Filimonas lacunae: one gene and its partners. The protein of the gene in region 2 interacts with the protein of the main gene of each other region in a pairwise test. Links are inferred from orthologs where the notes say so. Each region holds a gene or a part of one and is shown on either strand. Other genes may lie near its edges.

What was found.
Region 1: the proteins of pepT (region 2) and tpiA interact in binary tests that used the Escherichia coli proteins (3 or more experiments, as listed by UniProt). The link is inferred for Filimonas lacunae from one-to-one orthologs.
Region 3: the proteins of pepT (region 2) and pepE interact in binary tests that used the Escherichia coli proteins (3 or more experiments, as listed by UniProt). The link is inferred for Filimonas lacunae from one-to-one orthologs.

What each region holds. Positions count from the first base shown.
Region 1 is NZ_AP017422.1:2,767,942-2,776,279, reverse strand. What follows is about bases 844-3,711. They hold tpiA (triose-phosphate isomerase), read right to left. Parts: upstream 2,726-3,711; coding sequence 1,961-2,725; downstream 844-1,960. Other genes in these bases: FLA_RS10940 (putative sugar nucleotidyl transferase), read right to left, coding at 2,771-3,711; lepA (translation elongation factor 4), read right to left, coding at 844-1,794. Also shown: more of lepA, read right to left, coding at 10-843; more of FLA_RS10940, read right to left, coding at 3,712-3,940; FLA_RS10935 (serine hydrolase domain-containing protein), read left to right, coding at 4,081-5,244; FLA_RS10930 (bifunctional ADP-dependent NAD(P)H-hydrate dehydratase/NAD(P)H-hydrate epimerase), read left to right, coding at 5,286-6,788; FLA_RS10925 (sodium-translocating pyrophosphatase), read left to right, coding at 7,028-8,338. UniProt on the Escherichia coli protein: Involved in the gluconeogenesis. Catalyzes stereospecifically the conversion of dihydroxyacetone phosphate (DHAP) to D-glyceraldehyde-3-phosphate (G3P).
Region 2 is NZ_AP017422.1:5,434,210-5,442,628, reverse strand. What follows is about bases 3,174-6,122. They hold pepT (peptidase T), read left to right. Parts: upstream 3,174-4,000; coding sequence 4,001-5,245; downstream 5,246-6,122. Other genes in these bases: FLA_RS21445 (SPFH domain-containing protein), read left to right, coding at 5,334-6,122; FLA_RS21455 (DNA/RNA non-specific endonuclease), read right to left, coding at 3,174-3,893. In the rest of the region: FLA_RS21465 (PorP/SprF family type IX secretion system membrane protein), read left to right, coding at 4-1,005; FLA_RS21460 (OmpA family protein), read left to right, coding at 1,017-2,852; more of FLA_RS21455, read right to left, coding at 2,937-3,173; more of FLA_RS21445, read left to right, coding at 6,123-6,257; FLA_RS21440 (MotA/TolQ/ExbB proton channel family protein), read left to right, coding at 6,358-7,050; FLA_RS21435 (ExbD/TolR family protein), read left to right, coding at 7,095-7,493; prmC (peptide chain release factor N(5)-glutamine methyltransferase), read right to left, coding at 7,513-8,370. UniProt on the Escherichia coli protein: Cleaves the N-terminal amino acid of tripeptides.
Region 3 is NZ_AP017422.1:4,822,478-4,830,823, forward strand. The notes cover bases 2,685-5,560. They hold pepE (dipeptidase PepE), read right to left. Parts: upstream 4,536-5,560; coding sequence 3,834-4,535; downstream 2,685-3,833. Other genes in these bases: fabV (enoyl-ACP reductase FabV), read right to left, coding at 2,685-3,770; FLA_RS19045 (PorP/SprF family type IX secretion system membrane protein), read right to left, coding at 4,600-5,560. Outside these bases: FLA_RS19020 (histidine kinase dimerization/phospho-acceptor domain-containing protein), read left to right, coding at 27-299; FLA_RS19025 (response regulator), read right to left, coding at 296-703; FLA_RS19030 (sensor histidine kinase), read right to left, coding at 712-2,349; more of fabV, read right to left, coding at 2,580-2,684; more of FLA_RS19045, read right to left, coding at 5,561-5,607; FLA_RS19050 (discoidin domain-containing protein), read right to left, coding at 5,628-8,346. UniProt on the Escherichia coli protein: Hydrolyzes dipeptides containing N-terminal aspartate residues. May play a role in allowing the cell to use peptide aspartate to spare carbon otherwise required for the synthesis of the aspartate family of amino acids.

The DNA of each region.
Region 1 (8,338 bases), 2.7 Mb from region 2 along the record:
ATAAATCTGTTAATCCAGCTTCAATACAGCCAGGAAAGCTTCCTGTGGTATTTCTACGTTACCAATCTGGCGCATACGTTTTTTACCTTCTTTCTGCTTTTCCAACAGTTTACGCTTACGGCTGATATCACCACCATAACACTTGGCAGTTACATCTTTACGCATAGCACTGATGGTTTCGCGCGCCAGCACCTTCGCTCCTACAGCTGCCTGAATGGCAATCATAAACTGCTGACGTGGCAACAGCTCTTTCAGTTTTTCGCACAGCTTACGACCAAAGTCCTGCGCGCGGCTGCGGTGGATAAGGGCACTTAAAGCATCCACTTTATCACCATTCAGCAGAATATCCATTTTGGCAATATCCGCTTCGCGGTAACCAATAGGTGTATAATCGAAAGAAGCATAACCGCGGGTATTGCTTTTCAGCTTATCGTAGAAATCAAATACGATTTCGGTTAACGGCATTTCAAAAATCAGCTCCACACGTGTGGGAGTAAGGTAGCTCTGGTTTAATAAAATACCACGCTTGCCTAAGCACAGTGTCATAATGTTGCCGATATACTCAGGCAGGGTGATAATTTGCGCACGGATGAAAGGCTCTTCTACCCTGTCAATTTTTACAGGGTCGGGCATTTCGGCCGGGTTGTTTACGATAATTTTTTCATCGCGGGTAGTATAAGCGATGAAACTTACGTTCGGTACAGTTGTAATAACCGTTTGGTTAAACTCACGCTCTAAACGTTCCTGTATAATTTCCATGTGCAGCAAACCAAGGAATCCGCATCGGAAACCAAAGCCTAATGCCTGTGATGTTTCAATTTCGTAGGTAAGAGAAGCATCGTTCAGCTGCAGTTTTTCCATGCAGTCACGTAATTCTTCGAAATCTTCCGTTACTACGGGGAATATACCGGCAAATACCATCGGCTTTACTTCTTCAAAGCCCTGGATAGCGTTACCCGGATTAGAAGCAATAGTAATGGTATCACCTACTTTTACGTCTTTGGCAGTTTTAATACCGGTAATGATATAACCTACATCACCTGCTTTCACTTCTTTACGAGGTTCCAGCCCCAGTTTTAACACACCAATTTCAGCCGCTTCATACTCGGCGCCGGTGGCCAGAAAGCGTACTTTATCACCTTTGCGAATGGTTCCATTATATATACGGAAATATGCAATAATGCCGCGGAAGCTATTAAATACGCTATCAAAAAGCAATGCTTCCAATGGCGCTTCCGCATTTCCTTCCGGAGCAGGGATACGTGCTACTACCGCTTGCAGTATTTCTTCAATACCAATACCGCTTTTACCGCTGGCCAGCAGAATATCTTCGTCTTTACAGCCGATAAGTTCAATAATCTGGTCTTTTACCTCGGGAATCATAGCCCCGTCCATATCAATTTTATTGATAACAGGGATAATTTCCAGGTCGTTGCCAATGGCCAGGTACAGGTTACTGATGGTTTGCGCCTGAATACCTTGCGAAGCATCTACCAGCAGCAAGGCACCTTCACAGGCAGCCAGTGCACGGCTCACTTCATAGCTGAAGTCAACGTGGCCGGGAGTATCAATCAGGTTTAATGTGTATTGTTGCCCATTGATCACATAGTCCATCTGGATGGCTTTACTCTTGATAGTAATGCCTTTTTCACGTTCCAGGTCCATATCATCCAATACCTGGTTCATCATGTCACGTGAACCAATGGTTTTCGTATGTTCCAGCAAGCGGTCTGCCAGGGTACTTTTACCATGGTCAATGTGCGCAATAATGCAAAAATTCCTGATATGCTTCATAAGGCGGCAAAGATAAATTAAAACTGCATTGGGTTGAGGGGGCAGTTGGAAGTTGGGAGTGAAAAGTGGAAAATAAATACAAAAAAAGGGTCAAAATCGGATGAAAACAGAAAAAAAGTCCATAGTTACTGATAACTATGGACTTACAACTATATATACGAACAACTTACTTCTTCAGTCCGTTGATAATGCTTACAAATTCGTCTGCAATTAAAGAGGCACCACCTACCAGGCCGCCGTCTACGTCAGGCTGACCAAAAATTTCTACTGCATTAGCTGCTTTTACGCTACCACCGTACAGGATAGAGATGTTGCTGGCTACTTCTGCGCCGTATTTAGCCGCTAATTCAGCACGGATAAAAGCGTGCATTTCCTGTGCCTGTGCGCTGCTGGCCGTTTTGCCGGTACCGATAGCCCAGATGGGTTCGTAGGCAATAACCACTTTCTGAATTTGCTCAGCACTCAGGTGGAATAAAGAAGCTTTTAACTGGTTGCCTACAAATTCGTTCTGAGTATTCGCCTCACGAATTTGTAATGCTTCACCGCAGCAGAAAAGGGGCGTTAAACCATTTTCCAGTACGATATTCACTTTTTCCGCTAAAAATTGGTCGCTTTCGCCAAAATATTCTCTTCTTTCAGAGTGTCCCAACACTACCCACTGAATACCCAATGATTGTAACATTTCTACAGAAACCTCGCCTGTAAATGCACCTGACTTTTTGTTATAACAGTTTTGTGCTGCAATAAATACCTGCTCTTTACCAGCAATTTTTTGTTGCGCCTGGCTCAAATAAGGGAAGGGTACTGCAAAAACCACCTGTTGGTCTTTTCCCAGTGAACTCACTTTGCCCAAAATGCCATCCAATAACGCTTCTCCCTGTTGCAGGGTCAGATTCATTTTCCAGTTCGCTGCAGCTATCTGCTTTCTCATATTACTATGTTTAAAATTCAAAGGAGGGCCAAAAGTAGAGAATAATTACTTGATGTGTTCAAATACATGCTTTAACACCTCCGTTTCCTGCACCGTTAATTCACTATGTTTCATTTTTTTCCAGTTGTTTACATCCTGAAGCGCTTTTTCAAATTCGTAACGGGTAATGCCCTTACTGCCCCAGGTAAAAGGCGCCAGCACTTTAGGGGTTAGTCCATCTCCAAATACGTTACAGCAGGTGCCTATAATAGTGCCGGTATTAATAGCAGTGTTAATAGCCGTGCGGGTATAGTCGCCCATAATCATACCACACTTAAACCCGGCCAGCACAAATTTTCCGGTACTGTGGTGCCATATTTTCACCTCGCCGCCGGTGTTTTTTACATTGCTGTTACTGGTACCCGCTCCCAGGTTACACCACTCACCTATTACCGCATCGCCCAGGTAGCCATCGTGCGCCTTGTTACTGTTACCCATTATAATAGCGTTCTTTATTTCGCCGCCTACCGTACAACGCGGACCTATGGTTGTAGCCCCATATATCTTAGCGCCCATTTTCACCACAGTGCCCTCTCCTATATATAATGGTCCGCGTAAAAACGAACCTTCCATGATCACCGCATTACGGGCAATATAAATAGGTCCGGTAGCCGCATTCAAAGTAGCAAATTCTACCTCCGCGCCTTCTTCTACGTATACCAGGTCGGGCCTTATTACCTGGTTGGTATGGGACAGGCTGGGCGGAATACTTCCCGCAGTTAACAATCCAAAATCTTTACGCGCCCATTCATCATTGCATTTAAACAAGTCCCAGGCATACATTAACCGGTTTACCGGGTGCTGCCAGGTATGTATATAAGTAAGCCGGGGCGAAACCTCCGCCAGCGAAAAAGGCCCTTCATCGCTCTCTATACAACAGGCCACTATCCCCTGTGCATCCTGTACAGCCTGCCCATGTTGCAACTGCAATATCTGTTGCAACAAAGCTTCGTCGGGTAACACAGTGGCATCTATCCAAATATGCGTACCTTGTTCAATAACAGGATATAACGATTGCAGATAGTGGGCCGTTAATATAAAAACGGGTTGATTACTCCACAGTTGCCAGCGTTGTTGTATGGTAAGCATGCCCATACGAAAAGCCGCCACTGCCCTGGTTTGTGTTAATGGAAAAAAACTTTCCCTGTCTGCCGGATCAAATAAAACTATTGCCATTACTCGGTGTTAATTATTTGAAAGTAATTATATGCCACCAATTCACCTATTTTTGCAACCCCTTTTATGAGGGATATAAGATAGCTGATGGCCTGTAAGGCACGAATTTCGTATAACCATTGATTAAGTGAAACAAATACATGAGGCAGGCATATAACTTACTTTACTTATTTCTCTTTCTCTTTTTTGGCGCGTTTACCGCCTGCTCACAGGCCGGCAGCAATGAAAAAAACGAAGCGGATGCAACAGGTGTAACAGGTGCTGATTTTCATTTTTCCGGTTTAACTCCCGAATCAAAATCTTATTATAAAGCCCGTATAGAAGCGGCCTATCATACTATATTGGGTCCCAATTTCAATGGCAGTATCCTGGTGGCCAAAAACGGGGAAATCATTTTTGAAGATTATAAAGGCTATGCCGATTTCAGGGATAAAACACCCATAACCGCCAATACCCCATTTCACCTGGCTTCTATTTCTAAAACCTTTACGGGCACCACTGTGCTGAAACTGTGGCAGCAGGGCCGTTTATCGCTGGACGATACCCTGCAAAAGTTTTTTCCTACGCTTCCTTACCCCGGCATTTCGGTGCGCATGTTGTTAAGCCACCGCAGCGGTTTACCCAACTACCTCTATTTTTTCGATTCGTGCTGGAATAAAAAAGTGAAAGCCTCCAATGAGGATGTACTCAATTTTATGGTGCAGCACAAACCGCGTTTAGATAACCAGCCCAACAGAAACTTCCATTACTGCAATACCAATTATGTACTGCTGGCCATGATTGTGGAAAAGATCACCGGTATGAATTACCCGCAGTATATGAAGGACAGTGTATTCACCCCCCTGGGCATGTCACATACTTTTGTATTCTCAGCTAAAGACACCAGCCAGTACGTGCCTACTTATATAGGCAACCGTCCTTACCCGATGGATCACCTGGATTGCACCTACGGCGATAAAAATATTTACAGCACTGTACAGGATATGTTTTTATGGGATAAAGCCCTGTATCAGCACACCTTTGTTTCGGCCGCTACCCTCGACAGCGCTTTTACACCACAAAGCCTGGAAAAACGCAGCATGCACAATTATGGGCTGGGCTGGCGTTTGTTCACCAATGCCGGCGACACCATCATTTACCACAATGGCAAATGGCATGGCAGCAACACTTCCTTTACACGCATGGTGCAGGATACTGCCACCATTATTGTGCTGGGTAATAAGTACAACCGTATGATATACCAGTCGAAACGTATGGCAGATATATTTACCGGCGGTCACGATATTAATAAACTGGAAGAATAAGTTTTGGTGTATTTTACTTACTGATTGTAAGGAATACACGCATGAAACTATTATCGGCACAGCAAATACAGCAATGGGATGCCTATACCATTGCATCTCTTTCCATATCATCCACCGACCTGATGGAAACGGCCGCCAAAGCCTGCTGTAACTGGCTTATACAGCAAGCACCAGAACAGCAAACTATCCGTATATTCTGTGGCAAAGGCAATAATGGCGGCGATGGACTGGCCATAGCCCGCTTACTGCTGGAAAAAGGTATACACAGCGAGGTGTACATACTGGAACAAGGTTCTGCCGGCACACCCGATTTTCAAACCAACCTGCAACGGTTACATAAGCTGAGTACTGCTATTCATTATATACAAGACAGTAGCTTTTTTCCTGTTATCCATTCCACCGACATACTTATTGATGCGCTTTACGGTTCGGGACTTAACCGCCCCCTGCAAGGGTTACCGCAACAACTGGTAACCCATATGAACAACTCCCCTGCCACCATATGTGCTATAGATGTGCCCAGTGGCATGTACATACAAGGCTCTTCCAAAGGCAACACCATCATACAAGCCAGCCATACACTTACTTTTCAGTCACTGAAACTGTGCTTTATGCTGGCAGAAAACGCCGCCTTTTGTGGCAACGTGCAGGTGTTACATATAGGGCTGAACAGCCAGTTTCCCGAAACAGTAACCACCAGCTGGGAGGTAACTACCACCGCAGCCATAGCACAACTCTACCAACCCCGCAACGCCTTTAGCCACAAAGGCAGTTTTGGTCATGCCTTGCTGGTAGCCGGCAGCCACGGCAAAACCGGTGCCGCCGTGCTGGCTGCACGCGCCTGTTTGCGCAGTGGCATTGGCCTGTTAACCGTGCATGTGCCCGATAGCGGCTACACGATTATACAAAGCTCAGTTCCCGAAGCGATGTGTATTACTACCCTGCAACAAAGCGATGCCGGTAAATATGCATGCATAGGTGCAGGCCCCGGTATGGGCACCGAACAAACAGCGGTGCAACTGCTGGATAGTTTATTACAATGGAACGCTGATAAGCCCCTGGTGCTGGATGCAGATGCCTTAAACATTATCAGCACACATCCCGAATGGCTTAGCCGCCTGCCCGCAGGATCGGTGCTAACACCCCATCCTAAAGAGTTTGACCGTTTGTTTGGGCCACATAATAATAATGAATATGAACGGTTGGAAAAGGCCCTGGCCATTACCATGCAATGGCCGCTGGTAATAGTATTAAAAGGACATCATACCCTGGTTGCGAGTGAAGGCAAAGGCTACTTTAACACTACCGGCAATGCCGGAATGGCCACAGGCGGCAGTGGCGATGTGCTTACCGGTATCATTACCAGTTTATTGTCGCAATATAAAAATGGATTAACGGCTGCCCGGCTGGGTGTGTATTTACATGGTTTAGCCGCCGATTTGTCGCTGGATTTGCAAAGTGAAGAGAGTTTATTGCCCTCGGATATTATCCGAAACATGGGTAAAGCCTTCCATTGGGTACATCGCTCAAAAAAAGAGGCTTAGGAATAAGCCTCTTTTGTAACCCTTCATAAACAATCCATACCCCTATGGATAGTTATTTTATCGTTTCCGATGGAACGAAATTAAAAAAAAATTAAAAAATTAAAAACTCCTTAAAGCCTTTTTCACATTTCTTTCTGCTTTTAATCGGTGAATGCTATCATTTCCAGTGGTTTTCCCTCTTTTTTTTATTAACTTTCTTTTTTAACACCTATTAATTCACTTTCTGACATTTCTTGCTCATGGAAAAAAACTTATTTATGCTGGTGCCTTTAATGGGCATCATTGGACTCTTGTACACTCTCATCAAATTTAAATGGGTATCTAAACAGGAAGCTGGCAGCAGTCATATGGTGCAGATAAGCCAGTATATAGCAGAAGGCGCTATGGCTTTTCTAAAAGCAGAATGGAAGGTGCTGTCTTATTTCGTTGTTATTGTAGCATTACTGCTGGGGGTGATGGCCCAAAGCAATCCCAATAGCAGCTGGTTAATAGCGGTAGCCTTTGTTATTGGTGCTGTAAGCAGTGCCGTGGCAGGGTATATTGGAATGAAAATAGCCACCAAAGCCAATGTACGCACCACCCACGCAGCGCGTACCAGTTTATCCAAGGCCCTGCAGGTATCGTTTACCGGCGGTTCGGTAATGGGCCTGGGCGTAGCTGGTTTGGCCGTGTTGGGTTTGGGTGGTTTATACCTGGTGTTTAAAGAAATATTTGCTCCCGGCGCTGCCGCCAATTCTATTGAAATGGTGCGCACTATTGAAGTATTGACCGGCTTTTCACTCGGAGCAGAATCTATAGCCCTGTTTGCCCGTGTGGGTGGCGGCATTTACACCAAAGCCGCTGATGTGGGGGCCGATCTGGTAGGCAAAGTAGAAGCAGGTATTCCCGAAGATGACCCGCGCAACCCCGCTACCATTGCCGACAACGTAGGCGATAATGTGGGTGACGTGGCTGGTATGGGTGCTGATTTATTTGGTTCGTATGTAGCCACGGTACTGGCCACTATGGTACTGGGCCAGGAAACCATTTCGCAGGACAATTTTGGCGGTTTTGCCCCTATCCTGTTGCCTATGCTCATTGCAGGCTCAGGCATTATCTTTTCTATACTGGGCACCTTCTTTGTTCGCATCAGCGACAGTGCGGGTGTAAGCACGCAAAGCGTGCAAAAAGCTCTGAACATGGGCAACTGGGGTTCCATTGTATTAACCGCCTTGGCCTGTATAGGACTGGTAGGTTATATATTACCGGAAACCATGACGCTCAGAGGCCTGGAGTTTACCAAATGGGGGGTACTGGGCGCAATTGGTGTAGGCTTACTGGTAGGCACTTTAATGAGTATTATTACCGAGTATTATACCGCTATGGGTAAAAGACCCGTGTTAAGCATTATACGCAAATCGGCCACAGGGCACGCTACCAATGTTATCGGCGGCCTGGCAGTGGGTATGGAAAGTACTACGTTACCCATACTGGTGCTGGCTGGTGGCATCTGGGGCAGCTATGCTTGTGCCGGTTTGTACGGCGTGGCTATAGCAGCGGCCGGCATGATG
Region 2 (8,419 bases):
AACATGAAAAAGATAGTAACAGTTTTATTCACTGTATTCATGATAGGGTACACAGGTGCATTGAATGCGCAGGTTGACCCACACTTTTCACAATACTATGTGTACCCTATGCAGTTAAACCCTGCATTGACTGGCACCATGAATGGCGACTACAGGGTTACGGCTATTTACCGTAACCAGTGGAACAACATTACCAATGCCTTTTCTACAGCGGGTGTATCGGCCGATTTTGCTACAAAAAAGAACATCAATTTTGGTGTAAACATACTCAGGCAAACTGCGGGTGATGGTGGATACACTTATACCAATGGCATGGCTTCTGTGTCTTACACAGGTATTAAATTCGGTGCAGCCGGTAACCATAGAATCTCCCTGGCCTTACAGGGAGGTTTTATAGGCCGCAGATTTGATGTTACGAAATTTAAAGGCGGGGAGCAGTGGGTGCCGTTAATTGGTTATACCTCTACTTTGCCGTTAAATGAAATGTTGTCAAAAACTTCTGCTACTGTATTTGATGCAGGTGCTGGTATTGCTTATTATGATGCTTCTGTTGATAAAAAAGTAAATTTCTTTGCCGGTTTCTCTGCTTCGCACCTTACCCGCCCGGAAGAGCCTTTTTTACAAGGTGGCAATAAAATGACCTTACCAGTACGATACAGTTTGCATGCCGGCGCCAGGATATATGTGTCGGAAGGAACCTACTTTGTGCCCAACGCTTTATACACCATCCAGGGCAATGCCAGTGAAAAAATGGTGGGTGGGTACATGCAGCTGGCTGCCAACGAAGTTACCGACTTTATGTTTGGGGTAAACTATCGCTTTAAAGATGCGATAGCGCCCTATGTAGGGTTGGTATATAACAACCTGGCTATTGGAGCCAGTTACGATATCAACATGTCGCAACTGGGCAAAATGGCTCGGGGCAGCAACAGCTTTGAGATATCATTAACGCTGCTGGGTAAAAAAACAGAAACAGTTGACTATTTTAAATGCCCCAGGTTTTAAAGACATTTTACATGACAACGAAGAATACAACTCTATATAAAAAATGGCTTGTGTGGGGCATGCTATTGCTGGCAACCGGCAATAATGCATCAGCCCAATCTGGAAGCTACATTCGCAAAGGCGATTTGCATTTTGAAAACCATAGTTATTATGAAGCAGCGCAGTGCTACGAGAAATTTTTGAATCCTTCTTTACGCAACGGAGCCGTCGAACCTTATGTACAACGTAAAATAAGCTACTCCGATAAAACAGCCACTACCAGCAAACCTGCGGATATATGGTATAAACTGGGAGAATGTTATTTATTACTGAACATGTACACGCTGGCAGAAAAAAGTTACCGGCAGGCTATACAACTGGATAGTATACAACAAATGCCGGCGTTTTTAAAACTGGCAGTATGCGAGTGGTCGAATGGAAAATTAGCGGATGCTGAAAAACATCTGAATCAACTAGCAGCAAGCAAAGAGGTTGATGCATCATTGCGTAACCAGGCTGCTAAAGCATTGGAAAGTTTGCAATGGACAAAGCAGCAATTGCAAAATAGCGAGCCGTTTGCTACTGTTAGTAAACTGAATGCAGGCAGCAACTTTGCCAATGGTATCTATGCCCCCTTTATAACTAACCTTAACGGGCAGCTGGTATTTACAGCTATCAGTAAAGAACAGGCTAAGCAATCGCCGTTGTATATCAATGGTATTTATGCGGTACAATGGAATGACAGCATAACAGCAGCTCCTGCTGTATTACAGCATAGTGATGAATGGCATTATGGAACGGCTTCTTTTACCAGTGATGGCAAATACATGTACTTAACGGCTAAAAAAGTCAAGGGAACGAATAGTAGCTGTATAATGGTGGCTATAAAAGACAAGCAAGGAAACTGGAGCACTCCTGTTGCATTAAATGCAATAGTGAATGTGCCTGGTTACAATAGCATGCAGCCTTTTATCAATGCCGAAGGCAACCGTCTTCTCTTTTCCAGCAACCAGCCTGGAGGTATAGGTGGTAACGACTTGTGGATGGCTGATATAGATGCTGCCGGTAAAGTAGTAAAGGCTAACAACCTGGGATCTGTTATCAATACGCCTGCTGATGAAGAAGCGCCTTTTTATCAGGCGAATTCACAAACACTGGTATTTGCCAGCAATGGCCGTATTGGCATGGGCGGCTTTGATTTATACAGCAGTAAAGGCGAAGGTGTTCATTGGCAAACACCTGTGAACCTGGGCTATCCTGTAAACTCGCTAAAAAACGACATTTACTTTTTCAGCAATGCAACTAATGACATATTACAGCATGCATTGATCAGTTCTGACAGGGAATCTGATTGTTGCTTGCAACTGTATGCTGTTACTCAAAAGCCTGCGTCGGTGAAGCCTGCGCCGCCTGTAGCAGAAAAGGTACCTGTTACGCCGGAAACGCCGATGGCTGTGCCGGACACGGTAGCAACACCCGTAACACCTGAGCAGGTAGGGTTAAAAAGTGTTACGTTGGAAATGGCAGTTCGTTTTGCTTTTAATAAGTCAACGCTGGATAAAAGCGGCCGCACTGTATTAGATTCTCTGGTACAAATGATGAAGGAAGATACAACGGCAATTGTTGATATCACTGGCCATACAGATGCGGAAGGTGCAGCAGCTTATAACCTCCGGTTATCACGCGCCCGGGTAAACAGCTGCCTGGAATACCTGAAAACAAAAGGAATAGATACTACCCGCGTTAACAAGGATGTGTATGGAGATACCCGCCCGGTGGCAGCTAATAAAATAGGAGAGAAAGATAACCCTACCGGAAGACAGGAAAACAGGAGAGTGGAGATTAAAGTAAAGTATACAAAACAATAAAGCCCCCCATCAACCCTAAATCCATAAAAAAAAGCAGCTCCCCACCAGGAAGCTGCTTTTTTATTATCGCTACAGCATAAACTATTAATTATATTTTTTCTTTTTCAATGCTGCTTTTACAGTAGCATTCAGGTTAGACAATAAGTCTAAGTTTACACCATACAGCTTAGCATCAGCCTCCAGATCGTTAATGGTAGTAGTATAATTTTGCCATGCGCTTTTACCAGCGCTGTTGGTGCTATATAAATTGTCATAGTTAGGCATGTTAACAGCCAATATGGTTGTGCTTTCGGTAATACGGTTAAGATCGTTGTTACCAGCTGGCAATATCACCGCTATCTTCCATACTTTTTTAGGTACTGCTACACGGCCTTCGTCTAAAGTACTAACTGTGTCGGTATGGTTACGGCCTAAACCACCGCTGCCGTAGTTACCCATAATAATATAAGCTTCTCCCGAAGTGCTTACCAGGGTGTTGCGGATATAGTCTTCCAAACCTTCCCATGGTCCCTGGTTCAGGTAGGCTGCCTGTGGAATCATGTTGGTCATATAAAACGTGGTGCTGTTGGCGGCAGTGGTGCTGGTGCGGTCGCCGGAAGGACAGTTGTGTCCTCTGTCAAAGCCGGAAGCGCTTCCATTATAACTGGATGCACCTACCTGATACCAGCCACTGGGTAAACCTGTATACGGTCTGAAATCATCCTGTCTGCTGGCAGTGCCTACATCTGAAGCCTGTAAATGCCAGCTCACCCATACCGGGATACCTCTGTCGCGGCTATACGCTTCTGCGTAATAGGTTTGGTTGATCAGGTAGTTGTTGGGATAAGCGCTGTTGGGTAATGCATTGGTGGGGTTACCCAGCAACAGGTTGTTGTTATCACCCGCTGTAATGGTATCTTTAACCTCTACAGGGATAGTTACATTAATAGTGTCGGGAGTAGTGGCTGGTGGCTCTTCCGCTTTGTTTACGGTTTGTTTGGTACAGGATATAGTAAACAATAATGCTACTAATGCCCCTGGTAAAAATTTCTGCTTGTTCATGTGTGTAATTAAAATAAGTAAGGCATTGGATAAAAAGTGCAAAGAAATAAACAGTTAGGCTATAAAATAGGTTTTTATACGATAATTTGCCGCATTAAATTTAGGTTATGTTTACGAATTATACATTTACAGTTGTTGAAAAGTTCATGCGTTATGTGCAGGTGGATACACAGAGCGATCCGGCATCTGCTGCTGCTCCTACCACAGAAAAGCAGAAGAACCTGGGCAGTGTGCTGGCAGAGGAATTAAAAGCAATGGGGCTGGCCGATGCGCATATGGATGAGTATGGATATGTATATGCAACAATACCTTCCAATATTACGAAGCAAGTTCCGGTGATCTGTTTCTGCAGCCATGTGGATACGGCCCCTGATTGCAGCGGCACTCATGTAAAGCCTATCCTGCATAAACAATATAATGGTGCAGACATAGTTTTACCTGACGATGCCACCCAGGTTATTTCTGTAAAGGATTACCCATATTTACAACAACATATAGGTCAGGATATTATCACTGCCAGCGGCTTAACCTTATTAGGTGCAGATGATAAAAGCGGTGTAGCGGAAATCATGGATATGGCTAACTACCTGTTACAACATCCGGAGGTAAAGCATGGTGAAATTAAAATACTGTTTACACCAGATGAAGAAGTAGGCAAGGGCACTGCTCATGTAAACCTGAAAAAGCTGGGAGCGGAGTTTGCCTATACATTGGATGGCGGCGAGCTGGGCACCTTTGAAGATGAAACCTTTAGCGCCGATGCTGCTAAAATTACCGTGAATGGTGTAATAGCGCATCCGGGCTATGCAAAAGATAAACTGGTAAATGCCTTAAAAATAGCAGGTGAAATACTGGCTGCACTGCCTGCAGGTGAGTTTAGCCCCGAAACTACTTCCGGCAGGGAAGGTTTTGTGCACCCTGTGGCTATAGGTGGCATTGCTGAAAAAGCTACTATTGATTTTATAGTACGCGACTTCACTACTGCCAACCTGGTCAAACACGAAGCCAGGTTAAAAGGTATTGTAGAAGAGGTGCTGAAAAAGCATCCCCGTGCTACCATGACTTTTGAAGTACATGAGCAATACCGTAATATGAAAGAGGTGTTGATAAACCATCCCCAGGTAGGTGCTTATGCCGAAGAAGCATATCAAAGAGCCGGTTTACAGGTAACCAAAGAGCCTATCCGTGGCGGCACTGATGGCAGTCGTTTAAGTTTTATGGGACTGCCTTGCCCTAACGTATTCACCGGCATGCAGGCTATTCACAGCAAGCACGAATGGATTGGGGTAAGGGATATGCATAAGGCTGTAGAGGTGCTGGTACACCTGGCACAGGTATGGGCCGAAAAGTAATGCTGGTATAACCGCCTGCGGATCAAATTAGCTCCGCAGGCCGTAATTATAGAATGTTTCGTATTTTGTTACCCTAAACTCGTTGAAAATGACCGTTCCAATTGTAATTCTTGTAGTAATTCTGCTTATTCTACTAAGCGGACTGGCTACAGTGAACCAGGCTACCATTGCGGTAACTACCGTATTTGGAAAGTATAACCGTATTCTTCGCCCGGGATTGAATGTAAAGATCCCGTTTATTGAAAACATCTATCGTCGCATCAGTATCCAGAACAGATCGGTAGAGCTGGAATTCCAGGCTGTTACTATTGATCAGGCTAATGTGTACTTTAAAAGTATGCTGCTGTATGCTGTGTTAAATGCCGACGAAGAAACTATTAAAAAGGTAGCATTTAAGTTTATTAGTGACCGCGATCTTATGCAGGCGCTCATCAGAACTATTGAAGGTAACATACGTTCTTATGTAGCCACTAAAAAGCAGGCAGAAATACTGGGCTCCAGAAGAGAGATTGTAGATTCTGTAAAGTCGGAGGTAGACCATGTGCTGGAAGAGTGGGGATATCATTTGATGGACTTGCAGATCAACGATATCACGTTTGATAAAGCAGTAATGGAAAGTATGAGCAAAGTGGTGGCCAGTAATAACCTGAAAGCCGCAGCTGAAAACGAAGGTCAGGCTTTACTGATTACCAAAACCAAAGCTGCCGAAGCAGAAGGTAATGCTATTAAAATTGCTGCGGAAGCAGAAAGAGAAGCCGCCAAATTACGTGGTCAGGGTGTGGCGCTGTTCCGTGAAGAAGTGGCACGTGGTATGAGTCATGCTGCTGAACAAATGAAGCAGGCTAACCTCGATACCAATGTCATCCTTTTCAGTATGTGGACAGAAGCCGTGAAAAACTTTGCGGAAGCAGGTCAGGGAAATATCATTTTCCTGGATGGCAGTCCCACCGGTATGGAAAACAACATGAACCAGATTATGGGCATGATGAAGATGGGGATGGACAAAAAATAGGATAAATTCTTCTTAAAATGGCAAGACAACGAAATTTATTAACACTCAGAGCGTTGTTTTGCCATACACTCTATTTTAGCGCTCATATAAAATTGTAAGAATGGGATTACTGTTACAGGTGGATAGTGCCAAATTGTTGAATGCAGCAGCCAATGCTGTGCAACAGGCACCTCAGCAAATATCACTTTGGAGTTTGTTGAATAAAGGGGGCTGGATCATGTATCCCTTGTATTTACTGCTGGTAGCATCCATCTTTGTTTTCTTTGAAAGATTGATTGCCATTCGCAAAGCTTCCAGGATTGATTCCAATTTTATGAGCATTATACGGGATAATATCATGACCAATAATTTGTCTGCTGCCCGCAATATGGCCCGCAATACAGACAATGCCGTGGCGCGTATTATCGACAAAGGCTTACAGCGTATAGGCAAGCCTATTGATGTGATTGAGAAAAGCATGGAAAACGTAGGGCAGCTGGAAATGTATAAAATGGAAAGAAACCTGAACATTTTGTCACTGGTGGCTGGTATTGCACCCATGTTCGGATTTCTGGGTACCATTGTAGGTATGATTCAGTTGTTTTATGAAATCAACAGCACCGGTAATTTCGAGTTAAGTGTTATTGCAGGTGGTATCTACGTGAAAATGGTTACTTCCGGTACCGGTTTAATCATTGGCTTAATTGCCTACGTGTTACATAATTTCCTCACTACACAGGTAGATAAAACAGCTAATAAAATGGAAGCGGCCAGTGCTGAATTCATAGATATTTTGCAGGAGCCGACAAGATAGTAGTTGTAGAAGCGTTTATTAATTGATTATTTCCAAACAGTAGTATGAATATAAGGAAGCGTAAAAAGTCTCATACCGAAGTGCATACAGGTGCATTAAATGATATTCTGTTCATACTGCTGTTGTTTTTCCTGATCGTATCTACCCTGGCCAATCCCAATGTAGTAAAGGTGAATAACCCCAAAGGCCAGAAAGACACCAAAGCCAAACAAAACATCGTAATTTCTATTGATAAAGATCAGAAGGTGTACATGGGACAAACAGAGGTGCCCCGTGAAATGCTGGACTCTTTATTGAAAATGGAAGTGACAAAATATACCACTAATATTGACACCCCTTCTGTGGTGATCAATGCCGATAGCATCGCGTTTTATGGCGAGGTATTCCGTATTATGCGGGTAGCTAAAAAATCGGGTGCTAAAGTGGTTGCCAACGTGCAATAAAACTGTACGTATAGCCGTGCTAACCGGCTTTTACTGCCTTTATCATCCGGTCTTTACCCTGCATGTCTTTTTTTAACTCTATTTGGGTAAAGCCATTATGGGCAAGTAGTTGCACTGTTTCTTCTCCCAGTGCTTCATTAATTTCAAAAAACAACAGGCCCTGTGCTTTTAAGTGTTGTTGTGCAAAAACGGCAATAGTGCGGTAAAACAACAGCGCATCCCTGTCCGGTACAAACAAAGCCAGGTGGGGCTCGTGCTCCAGCACATTGGAGTGCATGGCTACTTTTTCCATCTCACGGATATAAGGAGGGTTACTTACCACCACGTCAAAAACCGGAAAGGTAGTCCAGTTGGCGGGTTGCAGAATATCGGCCTGGTGAAAGGTAACCGCGGCTTCCAGCTTAGCCGCATTTTGCCTGGCCACGGCAAGCGCCTGTAGCGATATATCCAGCGCATGAACCTGCGCTTGTGGCAATTGTTTTTTTATAGCAATAGGGATACAGCCGCTTCCTGTGCCAATATCCAGCAGAGCAGGGGCCGGTAAGTGAGTGGCTTCCTGTACAATCCATTCTACCAGTTCTTCTGTTTCGGGACGGGGAATAAGCACATGGGCATTTACCAGAAAGGGCATATTGGCAAACCAGGCTTCTTCCAGCACATACTGCAACGGCATGGATTGTAGCAGTTGCAGGGTGTACAAAGTAAGCTGGTTGGCTTCGGAATGCGTTAAAGACCGTGTGCCATGTATCAGCCTGTCGGTACGGCTTAGCCCCGTAATATGCACTATTACCAGCTCGGCTATGTTGGTTGCCTCCCGGCTGTCGTATAACCCCGCTAATTGTTCCTGCGTGCGTTTGTAAGCCTCCTGAACGGTCATACTGCAATGTTAGCACCATTTCAACTACTTTTGCACAAAATGTTCAGCC
Region 3 (8,346 bases), 610 kb from region 2 along the record:
ATTTTGTACCCCATTAATACCATGCCATGTGTGCCTTATCCAACAAAAGCGACTATACCTCCAAAAAAAACTTCATTGCTTTGCAGCAACTATTGCACAGCAGGGAAAAAGAAATTACACAACTAAAGCACGATTTAAGAACACCTGTCACAAGTATTCAACTGATAGCAGAATTTATTATCAATAATTCTTCAGATGACATTAACGATCACAAAGAAAAGCTGGCTATCATTATTGAATGCTGCCAGCAAATCAACACACAGCTGGAACATTCGCCTATGCATGATATAGCACTTTAGCCTTCCTCTACAAATTGAAACACTTCTCTCAAACTTTGCGTGTTCATGGGTTTTACTAAATAATCAGTGATGGCACTTATCGATTTCGCTTTCTGCTTATCCCTTTCATCAATAGACGAGCTTACAATATACACAGTTACTTTCCTCGCCATCAACGGCTCAATAAGCATAAACTCTTCCATAAACTGCCACCCGTCCATTACAGGCATTTCCAGATCCAGCAATATATAGTCCGGTAACATCGAAGCATCATCCATATGCGTTCTGATATAGTCCATTGCCTGTTGTCCGTTTTCAAATGGCACCACCTTATCGCACAAATGGTGATATTCAATCAGCTTCCTTATTCCATATAAATAGGCAGCATCATCGTCTACTAAAAAGGTTAGTGTGGCGGTATTCATAATTTATATTATAACATTGTAATGACAAATGTGGTTCCTTCGTCCACCTGGCTTTCTACCTCTATAGTCCCCCCTAGTGTTTCAATCTGGTTTTTGGTAATAAACAGGCCTATCCCTTTTGCATCGGGATGTTCATGAAAGGTTTTATACATGCCAAAGATCTTGTGCCCGTTCTTGTGTAAATCAATTCCCAAACCATTATCCGTAATTGTCAGCCGCACTTTACCATTATGGCGAGTAGTGCAGATTTTTATTTCCGGCAACCGGTCGGGACTACGGTATTTAATAGCATTCGACACCAGGTTCAGTAAAATACTTTCCATATAAGCGGGAATATGCTGCACCTGGTCACAGCCCGAAAAGTCAGCTGTAATGCGGGCTTTGTTCTTTTTCATCTGCAAATCCAGCACATGCATCACCTGCTCAAACACATCTTTGAAATACAACGTTTGTATAGCATCCCGGGAATCATTTTTTATTTTAATCACCTCGTTCAGGTGGTACAACGTTTCGTGTAAATTGGTGCTGATGCGTTCTATATTCTGTATAATTTCCTGCTTTTCTTCCTCCGTGGCCAGTGGCAATACTTCCAGCGAAACAGTGATGGAAGCGGCATGCGAACGCAGGTTATGCGATACAATATGCGCAAAGTTTTCCAGCCGTTCTTTCTGTTCTTTAATAATATTATGCTGTTGCTGTAACTGCGCTTCCCGCACCTTATGATCCTGTATATTCTGTAAAGTACCTATTAAAGCTTTAGCCTTTCCGTTCTCATCCAGTATGGCCTTACCAATGGAGCGTACCCATATCTTCTTACCGGTAACAGTTGTCAACTCTAACTCCATATCGTAAGGTATCAGGTAATCCGTGGCCCGTTTAACAGCATCCCGCAGCAGCAGTTGCGATTTAGGGGTATAATACGAAAAAGCTTCTTCCAGCGAAAGTGGCGTACCCTCGGGTAGTTCGTGAATGCGATATACTTCCCTGGTCCAGTACATCACTCTTTGCTGCAAATTCACTTTCCAGCCACCTACCCTGGCCATAGCCCCCACTTCATTCAGCAAATGATCACGTACCTCCAGCGCTTCGCGGTATTTATCGTTTTCTATCCTTTCCAGCATAGTATCATTAATATCCATCACAAAGCCCTTATAGGCTACCAACTGATCATGCTCATCCCGTATAGGCTCTCCTTTTACCTTCACCCATTTACTTCTTCCCCCCTCAAACAGCAATAACCCATCATGTTCCCAAGAAAGCCCTGCTGCAACAGCTTCTTTAATTTTAGCGATCGCCTGTTTACTATAATCAGGCCGAAACAGTTCAGCAACGGTATCGGGATGAGGAATATAAGAGGTATCTTTTTCGTAAATTTCGTAAGCGGCAGGTGTCCAGGTTAACTTACGGTTCAGTAACTGATAATGCCACCCGCCTACTTTTGCTATGGCGCAGGTTTCAGCCAGCAACCGCTTACTAGCTTCCAGTTCTTCCTTATAGTCCTGCAATCTTTGCAAATCGTTATTATCAGCCTCCATAGAGCATTCTTCCAGCTTATTAAGTTTAATGGTATCATCAGCATCATTTCCGGGCACTATCAGCTTAAACAAGCTGGCCTTTTGTAAGGAGTTTTGGCCATTCATTCCCATACCTAGATATTTAGCAGTTGAACGGATAAATGGATTGCCTTTAAAGATACACATAACCTCTCTGGCATAACAGGCCAGGCAATTAAGCCCTGTTTAAAATCACCTTTAAAAAACTTTAAAATCTATATATGAACAGGAATAGCTTTTCGCTGCAGTTTTAACGATAAAAACAATAAAAAAGGCGGCCATCTTTTCAGATAACCGCCTGTTATGTATTACCGGGTATAGCGTTATACTAAACCAGGAACTGCTACCATTTCATTTACATCCGCTTCGTAGTTGATGCCAGGAAATTCAAAACCAAACAGGTTAAAGAAGTCATTTCTATAACCAGCCAGGTCGCCAATGTTTGGCAGGCTTTCGGTAGTAGCTTCTGCCCACAGTGCAGCCACTTCTGCCTGCACATCTTCGCGCATTTCCCAGTCGTCTACACGAATACGGCCTTTCTCATCTACAGGCACTTTGCTGCCGTTGAATAAACGGGTTGCAAATAAACGCTGCATCTGCTCAATACAACCTTCATGCAGACCTTTTGCCTTCATTACTTTATACAGCAAAGAAATATACAAAGGAATAACAGGAATAGCAGAGCTTGCCTGGGTAACCAATGCCTTGTTTACCGATACGTAAGCATGACCGTTAAGGTCTTTCAGCTTTTCATCAATAACAAATGCAGTCTTTTCCAGGTGATCTTTAGCCATACCGATGGTGCCCTTACGGTATACCGGCTCGGTTAATTTTGGCCCGATATAAGAGTAAGCAACGGTAGTAGCACCATTAGCCAGCACACCAGCCGCTTTTAACTCATCCATCCACATTTCCCAATCTTCCCCACCCATTACGGCAATGGTATTGGCAATATCTTCTTCTGTGCAAGGTTCAATTGACACTTCAGAAACAACACCGGTATGAAAATCTACCGTTTTGTTACGGAAAGTTTCGCCAATAGGTTTTAATACACTGTTATGTACAACACCGGTAACAGGATGTGTTCTGCGTGGAGAAGCCAGGCTGTAAATAACCAGGTCTATCTGGCCCAGATCGGCCTTGATCAGCTCTATGGTCTTTTGCTTGATCTCTTTAGAAAACGCATCACCGTTAATGCTTTTGGCATATAATCCCGCACTTTGCGCTTCCGCTTCAAAAGCAGCGGTGTTATACCAACCCGGACTGCCAGGCTTGCCTTCTGCTGCCGGTTTTTCAAAATAAACACCTATAGTAGAAGCATTGGCTCCAAAGGCGCTGGTAATGCGCGATGCCAAACCAAAACCGGTAGAAGCACCTATTACCAATACTTTTTTAGGACCGTTGATAGCTCCTTTTGATTTTACGTAGTTAATCTGGTTTACTACATTTTGCGCACATCCAACGGGGTGGGATGTTAAGCAGATAAATCCGCGTACTTTAGGTACAATAATCATATTGAATGTCTTTTTACCGCTCTAACTTCTGTTCATATACATTACAACGGGGCCGCAAAATAGCTAAAAAACCAAATCGGCACCTGTTTTCGTCTCATAAGCCGCTTTACCCGGCAAAAAAATGCGGGCATCCGGCGTGCCTTCCAGGGTAATATGCTCCCCCTTCACCCTTATCCAGCCTCCTTCCCGCAGGCCTACCACAGGTATATCGTTTTGAGTATGAAACTCTTTGATGCGGGTTTCCCGCGTTTCGCCCATATGTGGCAGCCCTGGAATCGGGTCCAGGTAATGCGGATTCAGATTAAACGGTACCAGCCCCATAGTTGCAAAAGAAGGCGGGTACACAATAGGCATATCGTTAGTAGTTTGCATATTCACCCCACCAATATTACTGCCCGCACTGGTGCCTAAATAAGGGGCACCTTTTTTTACCGCCTGTTCCAGCACATGCATCAACTGCAGCTCGTGTAGTTGCTTCACCAGCAAAAAGGTATTGCCCCCACCGGTAAAAAAGCCTTTACCTTGCGCTATGGCTTCGGCGGGGTTATCAAACGTGTGCAGCCCCCGAACATAAATGCCGGCATTGGCAAAAAAGGCAGCCGCATTGGCAGTATAATCGTCGTGCGAGATACCGCCAGGACGCGCATAAGGAATAAATATAATTTCGTCTGCTCCTGCAAACAATTCAGTTACCACCGGCAGCAGGTAATCCAGGTAAGTTCCACCATATAAGGTGGAAGTGCTGGCAAGTACTACATTTTTCATATCCTTGCTTTATACGGCATAAGGCCGCTGTTACATGTATGGCGCGAAAGGTAGTAAATTCTCCCTAAAAGTATTTATAGCATCGCACCTTCGACAATTCGGGATTCTCTTTGGTAAACAGGATACCGATAGACAATTCATGCGATCCTTTCTGGTAGCCGGATAAGCCATTGGTCATAAAATCGTACGAATACCCTATCCGTACATTATCATTGGCAAACACTTCCAGCATCACGCTCACAGCATCATTGCTGCTCAGGTTTGTTTGCAGGTTGCTTTTACCCAATGCCTTTATACCTGTACGGTACGATCCGCCCAGCCACAACCTGTCGGCCAGTAAAACAAAGGTGTTGATATCTAAATTGGCGGGTCCATTAAAGTCTTCTTTCAACATAAAGGAAGGTTTCAGCTTCACATTTTCCGACAGTTCCAGCACGGTGCCGGCACTCACATATAAGTGCCTTGTTTTATTCAGCGTAGTATAGGTTACCCCATTGCCGTAATACAGTTTGCGGTCACGCGCCACCGAAAACAAATCCAGCACACTCACCCCTATAAAAGATAAAGGCGTTGTATAAAACACCCCAAACCGCGCATCAGGAACAAAAGTGGATACTTTACCCAACGGCACAAAAGGATCATTGGCATCCCGATATTCATACTCACTGCCATTTAAAGAGTATTGTGTAAAGCCAAAACCAATACCCAGCGAAAGCCTGCGATCGCCCTCCTCGTTCATAGGAATACGATAGGCATATGAACCGTACAACGAAGTAGATTCCTGTGGCCCCAGTTTATCCCAGGTTATTTGCCCGCCTATCCCCACCCTGTCTTCACGGGCATTGGTTAAACCATCCAGCGATACAAGTCCTGTTTTAGGCGCTCCCGGAAAACCTGCCCACTGCTGGCGGTAAGCCGCATGCAAATGCAAATTTTCCTGGTAGCCGGCATAGGCAGGGTTTACACTCAACCCGTTAAATATGTACTGACTAAACTGTACATCCTGCTGCGCGGCTACCTTTCCGGTAACCGCCAGCAACATACCTATACCTAACCACACTGCTCTTTTCATCGGTATTGAATGTCTTTTTTTTATTTTAATAATTGTATATATCCTTTAAACACCTGCTGCCCTTGCGGCATGTTAATCTTCATCACATAGTAGTATACACCACCACTCAAACCTATACCCGCCCACGAGTTATCGTAGTTACGGGAATGATACACTTCATTACCCCAACGGTTAAAGATGATCAGATCTGTGCCGGTATACAGCTCGGAACCGCCGATATAGAACGTATCGTTTTTACCATCTCCGTTGGGAGTAATTACGTTTGGAATGAGGAATTGCGTTACAATAGTGGCCGGTGTGCTTGATGCTATGTTATTACTCATATCCGGATCACTTTCTTTCGCCGTTACAGTAGCGGTGTTGGTAAGCTTTCCTTTGCCCGAAACATGCACCCTGAAAGTAAGCAGCACTGTTTCATCGGTGTTCACTGCATCTATTGTCCACACCAGCTGGCCGGTTACTGCATTATACGTTACCGTACCCTTCGATGCCACTATAGAATCGGCTCTGTCTATATTAGAAGCCAACGCATCATTCACAATTACCTGTGTAGCATTGTCCGGACCATTATTAGTTACCGTTATCTGGAAGGTAGCATAAGCGTTCATATATATCGTGCCTTCCGTTACCAGTGTTTTGGTTATTTCCAGGTCGGCCGATGGCACTTTGATATAGTGAATCACTTTTGTACAAACGGCTCCCGTAGCCACATCCGTAACCTTCACTATAATATCACCGGTGTTCACATCTCCAGGTGAAGTAGTGCTGAAGTTTCCGTTATTGGCAGCCACTGCTGAGCTGGTAGTGCCATCCGGGTAAGTAACCGTTACAGTAGCTTTACCTACCGTAGTACCGGTAATCACCACTATTCCATACTTCTGTTTAACAGGTGCGTTTACCGTAAACACACCAATCACCTCGGTAATAGTGGCAGATACGCCGCTGCTACAACCATTGGCATCTTTTACCGTAACCTTATAGGTGCCTGCCGGTAAACCGGAAATATCCTGGCTTACAGCACCCGAAGTCCAGCTATAAGTATAAGGGGCAGTACCACCCGTAACTGTTACATCAACAGCACCGGTAGACTCTGAATGACATACTACGTTTGTATGCGTTTCACTAACGCTTAATACATCCGGCTGCTTCACAGTTACCTGCATGGCGGTAGTACAACCTCCTGCATTTTTAGCAGTAACCGTGTAAGTACCGGCTGCCAGCCCGCTAAACACATTACTTTGCTGATACGTTCCGGCATTGAGCGAGTAGCTCAACCCTGTTTCTGCAGTAACAACAGCTATTTTGCCATTATTGCTGCCATTACAGGTAAGCGACGTATCAGACAAAGTAAACACAGGGGCAACGGCTATACGGATGGTGAATTGTGCGCTATCTGTACATCCGGCGGTATTGGTAACAGCATAATCAATAATAGCTGTTCCTTCACTTACGCCGTTCACGGTTCCACTGGCCAGTATGGCAGCAATTCCAGGGTTTCTGCTGCTCCACACACCACCAGGCATGCTGTTGGTGAATACAGTGGAACTGTTTTTACATATATCAGCTGCACCGCTTATAGCTGGCACAACCGGTAAAGCATAGATGGTAACATAAGTGCTGGTAGTATCGCCGCACGTATTTGCATCACTGAAAGTATATATCACACGGTAAGTACCCGGCGTACTGCTTTTTACATCCACCGCACCGCTAACAGCATGAAGGCTTAAACCGGTAGCAGATGCGTACGTTCCGCCTGTAGTACCCGTTTGTGTTACCCTGGCCGAATCAGCATATTTACTGCCGCAATATCCGGCAGAAGTGTAAGCAATGTGTGCTACCGGCAACGATTTAATGATAATATAAGAACTGGTGGTGTCGCTGCAACCGCCATTGGCATCATTAAAGGTATATAACACCTGGTAAGTACCTGCTACGCTACTCTTCACATCTACTGAACCGCTGTTCGCATTCAGTGCTAAACCGGTAGAGGAAGTAAATGTTCCGCCGGTAGCCCCCGTTAATATCACCTTCGCACTATCTGCATCGAGCTTGTGGCAGTAGCTCAGGTTGCTATAAGAGAAACTGGCCACAGGTAATGGCTTAATTACTATATAAGTGCTGGTGGTATCGCTACAGCTTCCGTCACTGAATGTATACAACACACCGTAAGTTCCAGCGGTGCTGCTTTTTATATCCACAGCACCACTCGCTGCATTCAATGATAATCCGGTAGTAGAAGTATATATCCCACCGGCAACACCGGTTTGGGTAATCTTCGCACTATCCGCATCCAGCTTACGACAAAAATTCAACGCACTATAAGAAATACCAGCCACAGGCAATGGCTTAATTACTATATAAGTACTGGTAGTATCACTACAACTTCCATCACTGAAGGTATATAACACACGGTAAGTACCAGCAGTACTACTTTTCACATCTACAGAACCACTCGCGGCATTCAACAACAGGCCGGTAGCTGAAGAATATACTCCACCAGCAACACCAACTTGGGTGATCCTCGCACTATCCGCATCCAGCTTACGGCAGAAATCTAATGCACTGTAAGAGATACTCGCAACAGGCAATGGTTTAATTACAATGTAAGTGCTGGTGGTATCGCTACAGCTACCATCACTGAAAGTATACAACACACGATAAGTGCCCGCAGTACTGCTCTTCACATCTACTGAACCGCTTGCTGCATTCAACGACAGGCCGGTAGCAGAAGCGTACACG